Regions from separate parts of the Pedococcus sp. NPDC057267 genome, predicted to be linked through region 1. Evidence: riboswitches for the same ligand, from Rfam matches in the RefSeq annotation. Region 1 holds a riboswitch; the other holds the start of a gene.
The links. A riboswitch is a leader RNA that binds a small molecule or an ion and turns the genes downstream of it on or off. The one in region 1 is predicted to bind thiamine pyrophosphate.
Positions count from the first base shown of each region.

Region 2: it holds a riboswitch for thiamine pyrophosphate, as region 1 does, so the genes downstream of both, thiE (thiamine phosphate synthase) here and thiE (thiamine phosphate synthase) in region 1, are expected to answer to the same signal.

Region 1 is NZ_JBHUYG010000042.1:23,387-26,785, reverse strand. It holds gene thiO (glycine oxidase ThiO) at 1-713, opposite strand, end outside; gene thiE (thiamine phosphate synthase) at 704-1,396, opposite strand; TPP riboswitch at 1,391-1,502, opposite strand; gene ACFUC1_RS10870 (histidine phosphatase family protein) at 1,691-2,293, opposite strand; gene ACFUC1_RS10865 (cobyric acid synthase) at 2,352-3,399, shown strand, end outside.
Region 2 is NZ_JBHUYG010000007.1:49,564-52,962, forward strand. It holds gene cbiB (adenosylcobinamide-phosphate synthase CbiB) at 1-692, shown strand, start outside; gene ACFUC1_RS03280 (cobalt-precorrin-6A reductase) at 637-1,383, opposite strand; TPP riboswitch at 1,552-1,663, shown strand; gene thiE (thiamine phosphate synthase) at 1,658-2,350, shown strand; gene thiO (glycine oxidase ThiO) at 2,347-3,399, shown strand, end outside.

The DNA of each region.
Region 1 (3,399 bases):
GGGCCGCCGAGCCGCAGGATCTGTCCCTTCACGGAACGGACCAGGCGCCGACCCTCGTCCAGCCCGGCGGTGGCGAGGACCTCGTCGGTGCGGTGACCGGCCGCGACGACGACGTGCTCGGCGGGGACGAGCCCACTCCTGGTCCGCACCCCGACGACCCGGTCACCGTCCAGCGCCAGCGACCCGGCGTTCCGGTGCACGCGGGCACCGGTCCGGGCGCACGCGGACATCAGGGCCCGCACGACGGCGCGGTTGTCCACGCTCTGCTCCCCACGCAGGTGCAGCCCGGACACGACGCGCGGTGACAACGCAGGCTCCAGGTCCCGGACGGCCCTGGACCCCAGGGAGGTGGCCTCGAACCCGTCCCGGGCCAGGAGGGTCGCAAACCGCTGGAGCTCCTCGGCGTCCCCCGCGTCGTGGGCGACCAGGAGCGTGCCGCGGGGTCGCAGGCCGATCCCCGACCCCGAGTCCGCCTCCAGGGCCTCCCCGAAGGCCGGCCACAGCTGCAGCGAGTGCAGGCCGAAGCGCAGCACGTGGTCCTCGGTCGGCACCAGCTCGCTGAGCGGCGCGAGCATGCCGGCGGCGGCGTGCGAGGCGCCCTGTCCCGGTGCGGGGTCCACGACGTCGACAGAGCACCCGCTGCGCGCGAGCCACCACGCGCAGCTCAGGCCCACCACGCCGCCGCCGACGACGGCCACCCGGGTCACGGGCATACCGCCACCGCCTCCAGGAGACGGGCAGTGGCCGCCTGGGGATCGGCAGCCTCGGACACCGCCGAGACCACGGCGACGCCGTGGGCGCCCGCGCGGACCAGGGCCGCGGCACGCCCCGCGTCCACGCCCCCGATCGCGACCACCGGCACGCTGGCGGCCCGCGCGACCTCGCCCAGCCGCTGCACGCCCAGCGGAGCCGGAAGTCCGCGCTTGGTTCTCGTCTCGAAGCACGGACCGACGCCGAGGTACGCGACTCCCGAGTCGACGAGCACCCTCGCCCCCGCCGGGTCTCGGGCCGTGCCGCCGACACGGAGACGGTCGGCGGCGAGGTGTCGCGCCACGTCGACGGGCAGGTCGTGGGCGCCCAGATGAACACCGTGCGCGCCCGCCGCCAACGCCACGTCCACGCGGTCGTCGACGACCACCCAGCACCGTGGGGGCCCTGTCTCGGCGACCATCGCAACGACACGACGCGTCAGCTGGAACAGTTCGCGGTCTGTCGCTGACTTGTGCCGCACCTGCACCGCGATCGAGGCGCCGACTGTGTGTGCCGCCTGCAGAGCGCCTGCCACGCAAGGAAGGGGGTCGCGTCCATCGCGGGTGTCCGTGAGCACGTGCAACCGGGGCACCACGGCGGCATCCGACGGGGTGTATCGCGCCGGCTCGAACGAAGTAGCAGACATCGGACTCCTGGCTCCCTGCGCCGGCATGATCCGGATCAGGTGTGGACGGTCGGGGCCGTGTCAGCCCCCTCTCAGCCCGGTACGCCGGACTCCCGTGAAGGTCGGTCCCACCCTAGCCACACGGCTACCTGCTCCCGCAAGTGCCGTCTCATGCCGTCGCCCCAGCCAACGGGCCGTGTTCCGGGCCGGGCATCCCGCACCCTTGCGCAGAGAGAACATCGCGCCGGAATGCGGAGTCCCCTCCAGCCTCACCACGGTCGGGCTGCCACGTCGGTGCTTGGAGGCTTACCCGCTTCAACTCCTGGCGCTCCACGCCGATCGACCGACCGCGACCGAGCGGACCCAGCCGTTCCCGATCGCGGTTGACCAGTCGAGGGCGTGGTGGTCGGAGCCGGCAAGCGCGGCGCGCAGGACCCGGATGGTGTCGCCGTGAGAGATGAGGACGAGGTGCTGCGGCGCGGTCGGCAGCAGCCGGTGGAGCAGGTCGCACACCCGCTCGTGGACGTCGCGCAGGCTCTCGCCGCCGCCCCACCGCACGTCTCCGACGTCCACGCCGTCCGGGGTCGGCTCCGGACGCAGCTCGCGGGTGAGGCGCCCCTCCAAGGTCCCGAGCCCCTGTTCCCGTAGTCCCCGATCGATCCGTGTGGCGACACCGAGCCGAGCGGCCACCGTCTCGGCGGTCTCCCGTGCCCGCGTGAGGTCGCTGCTCACGAGCGCGACCGGGCCGTTGACCCGGCGGGCCAGCAGCTCGGCGGCAGACCGCGCCTGCTCCCTGCCGAGCGGGGTGAGCCCGGGCGCTGGGCTCTGACCCTGGAGTCGGCCCTGGACGTTCCACTCGGACTGGCCGTGGCGGACGAGGTGGACAACGACCTCGTCGGGGCGGCGCGAGGGGAGCACTGGCTCAGGGTAGAGGGGCCGCGCCCCGGCCCGATGACACCCGGCTATCGTGACCGCCGTGAGTGGGCTCCTGGTGTGCGGCACCAGCTCGGACGCAGGCAAGTCGCTCGTGGTCACCGGCCTGTGCCGGGCCTGGGCTCGCGCAGGGGTCGACGTGGTCCCGTTCAAGAGCCAGAACATGTCGAACAACTCGATGGTCTGCGCCGACGGCAGCGAGATCGGCCGGGCACAGTGGCTCCAGGCGCAGGCCGCGCAGGTCGAGGCCTCCAGCCTGATGAACCCGGTGCTGCTCAAGCCCGGTTCGGACCGCCGCGCGTTCGTCGTCGTCCGCGGACGACCGGCCGGCGAGCTGCAGGCCGGCGAGTACGCCACTGGCCGCCGGCACCTCGCCGAGGCTGCATACGCCGCCTTCGAGGAGCTGGCCGGGAGCCACCACCTGGTCGTCTGCGAGGGCGCCGGGTCGCCCGCCGAGGTCAACCTGCGCGCCGGCGACTACACGAACATGGGCCTCGCGCGCAGGTTCGGACTGCCCACGCTGGTCGTCGCGGACATCGACCGCGGGGGCGCACTGGCGGCCCTCGTCGGCACGTGGGAGCTGCTCGAGCCGCAGGACCGGGTGCTGATGGCGGGCTACGTCGTCAACAAGTTCCGAGGGGATGAGGACGTCCTTGCGCCGGGACTGGCCGTAGTGAGCGAGCGCACGGGTATGCCGTGGTTGGGCACGCTGCCCTGGCTGGAGGATGTGTGGCTCGACTCTGAGGACGCGCTGTCGACGGCCCGATGGGTCCCCGGTGACGGCACGACCCCATCCCTGCGGGTCGCCGTCGTTCGGTTTCCGCGCGCCTCGAACGCCACCGACGTGGACGCCCTCGCCGCCGAGCCCGGCGTCGAGGTGCGGGTCACGACGGACACCTCGGTATGCCGCGATGCCGACCTGCTGGTCCTGCCGGGGTCCCGCTCGACGGTCTCGGACCTGGCCTGGCTGCGCCAGCGGGGGCTCGCCGGCGTGGTCCTGGAGCGGGTCCGGGCGCAGCGTCCCGTCCTGGGTGTGTGCGGGGGCTACGAGATGCTCGGTACCCGGATCGTGGACACGGTCGAGTCCGGCG
Region 2 (3,399 bases), on a different contig from region 1:
TCCTGGGAGGCCGGTCCCTGAGCCGGGAAGCGCAGGCGATGCAGACCCTCCTGCACGAGGGAGACCTCGACGGGGCCAGGGTGCGCATCCGAAACCTTGTCGGGCGTGATCCCTCGGCGCTCGATGCCGACGAGCTGGCCCGTGCCTGCGTCGAGTCGGTCGCCGAGAACGGCTCCGATGCCGTGGTCGCACCCCTCGTGTGGGGCGCCGTGGCGGGGCTGCCCGGCATGCTCGGCTACCGGGCCGTCAACACCCTCGACGCCATGGTCGGTCACCGGTCGCCCAGGTACCGCGAGTTCGGTTGGGCCGCAGCACGGTTCGACGACGTCCTCAACTGGCTGCCGGCCTCGGTCACGGTAGCCGCCACCGCCCTCGCGACCGGGTCACGACGGGGTGCCCGCCACACGTTTGCCGTGGTGCGTCGGGATGCCCCGGCGCACCCGAGTCCCAACGCCGGCCGCGTCGAGGCGGCTTTCGCCGCGGCCCTGGGCCGTCAGCTGGGCGGCCGAAACGACTACGACGGGGTCGCCGAGGACCGCGGTCGGCTGGGGGACGGACCGGCGGTCACAGCGGAGGACATCGACCACGCAAGGGCACTGCAGCACCGGATCGGCTTGATCAGCCTCCTGGGCGTCGTCAGTGCTCGGCTCCTGCTGCGAGCAGTCGTTCCACGCATGCGCCCACGGAGGTGACCTCTGCCGCACCCGGCAGGGTGGGCGGCCGGGACAGGACCACGACCGGGATGCCGAGCCGACCCGCGGCGTCGAGCTTTGCCGAGGTGTACGAGCCGCCCGAGTCCTTGGTGAGCACGACGTCGACGTCGTGGGCACGCAGCAGTTCCAGCTCGCCGTCCAAGGTGTAGGGGCCGCGATCCTCGATGACCGTCCACCGGTCGGGGGGCGCCACCTCCAGGCGCTCCACCACCCGGACGAGCGCTGCGCGGTCGGTCCACGACGCGAACGCGCCGAGAGTCTGGCGCCCGCTGGAGATGAAGGGCCGACGGCCCAGCCGCTCGGCCGTGGCGCGCATCGCCGGGAGAGTCGGCACCCACCGCCACGATGCGGCGTCGGGGCGGCCGCCCCACCCCGGGCGGCTGAGCCGAAGCACCGGCACGCCCGTCGCGCACCCTGCACGGACGGCATTGGCAGACATGCCGGCTGCGAACGGGTGGGTGGCGTCGACGATGTGTGTCACGCGCGCGTCGGCGACGTACCGGGCGAGGCCGTCCGCCCCACCGAACCCGCCGATCCGTACCGGCCCGACCGGCAGTCGAGGGCGCGAGACTCGCCCGGCCAAGGAGGACTCGAAGACGATCCCGGCAGCGTCGAGGGCCACCGCGAGGGCACGCGCCTCGGCCGTACCGCCCAGCACGAGTACGCGCACGGGGACGATGGTACGACGCCGAGGCGCGACGCTCCGGCTCGGGTCCGCAGTGTTTGCACCGCGACCCTGACCTGCGGGCGACGGTGCCCCAGCGCGGTCCGGCCTCGGCAACCCCACCCCTCGTGAGACAGCGGTTGCGGAACCGGGAGGGGGTGCGGTTACTCTCTCGGTGACCTTCACGGGAGTCCGGCGCACCGGGCTGAGAGGGGGCTGACGCGGCCCTGACCGTTCACACCTGATCCGGATCATGCCGGCGCAGGGAGTCAGGAGTCCGATGCCAGCACCAGCGTTCGAGCCAGCCCCGACCACCGCCGCGGGTCCTGCCGCCGTTCCCCGCCTGCACGTGCTCACGGACACCCGCGGCGACCGCGACCCCCTCCCGTGCGTGGCAGGAGCCCTGCGGGCGGCCCACGCACTCGGGGTCCCGATCGCGGTGCAGGTGCGCCACAAGTCGGCGACGGACCGCGAGCTGCTCGAGCTGACCCGGCGTGTCGTTGCGATGGTCGCCGAGGCTGGGCCACCACGGTGCTGGGTGGTCGTCGACGACCGCGTCGACGTGGCGCTGGCGGCGGCCGCCGATGGTGTGCACCTGGGTGCCCACGACCTTCCCGTCGAGGTCGCGCGGCGTCTCGGGGGCGACCGCCTGGTCATCGGGGGAACGGCGAGGGAACCGGCGAGCGCGAGAGCCCTGACAGGCGCCGGGGCCGGGTACCTCGGCGTCGGCCCCTGCTTCGCGACGAGCACCAAGGACGGACTTCCGGCTCCGCTGGGTGTGCACCTGCTGGGCGAGGTCGCGCGGCAGGCCAGCGTGCCGGTCATCGCGATCGGGGGGGTGGACGTCGCGCGTGCGGCGGCCCTGGTCCGCGCCGGGGCCCACGGCGTCGCCGTCGTCTCGGCGGTGTCGGAGGCTGCCGACCCTCAGGCAGCCACTGCCCGTCTCCTGGAAGCGGTGACGGTATGCCGGTGACCCGGGTGGCCGTCGTCGGTGGCGGCGTGGTGGGCCTGAGCTGCGCGTGGTGGCTCGCGCGCAGTGGGTGCTCTGTCGACGTCGTGGACCCCGCACCGGGACAGGGGGCCTCGTACGCCGCCGCCGGCATGCTCGCACCACTCAGCGAGGTGGTGCCGACCGAGGACCACGTGCTGCGCTTCGGCCTGCACTCGCTGCAGCTGTGGCCGGCGTTCGCGGAGGCGCTGGAGACCGACTGGGGGTCGGGGATCGGCCTGCGACGCGGCGGCACGCTCCTGGTCGCACACGACGTGGGGGACGCCGAGGAGCTCCAGCGGTTCGCGACCCTCCTGGCCCGGGAAGGGTTCGAGGCCACCTGCCTGGGATCCAGGGCCGTCCGGGACCTGGAGCCTGCCTTGTCACCACGCGTCGTGTCCGGGCTGCACCTGCGCGGGGAGCACAGCGTGGACAACCGCGCCGTCGTGCGGGCGCTGCTGTCGGCGTGCGCCCGGGCCGGTGTCCGCGTGCACCGGCACGCGGGGTCGCTGGTGCTGGACTGTGACCGGGTCGTCGGCGTGCGGACCGAGAACGGGCTCACCCACGCCGAGGTGGTCGTGGTGGCCGCCGGTCACCGCAGCGACGAGGTCCTCGCCGCCGCCGGGCTGGACGGGGGTCGCCGCCTGGTCCGCTCCGTGAAGGGACAGATCCTGCGGCTCGACGGGACGCCCGGCCTGCTGCGTCACACCGTCCGGGCCCGGGTCGCGGGCGAGCAGGTATACCTCGTCCCGCGCGACAGCGGGGAGGTCGTCGTCGGGGCCACCAGCGAGGACGTCGGGGACGACACCCGGCTCACCGCCGAGGGCATCCACCGGCTCCTGCAGGCGGCTCTGACGGTGGTGCCCGGCCTCGCCGACCACGAGCTCTCCGACGCGGTCGCCCGACTGCGTCCCGCCACACCGGACAACGCCCCCGTGATCGGCCCCACCACCACACCGGGACTGCTCCTGGCCACCGGACACTTCCGCGGCGGGGTCCTCATGGCGCCCGCGACGGCGCACGCGGTCACGGCC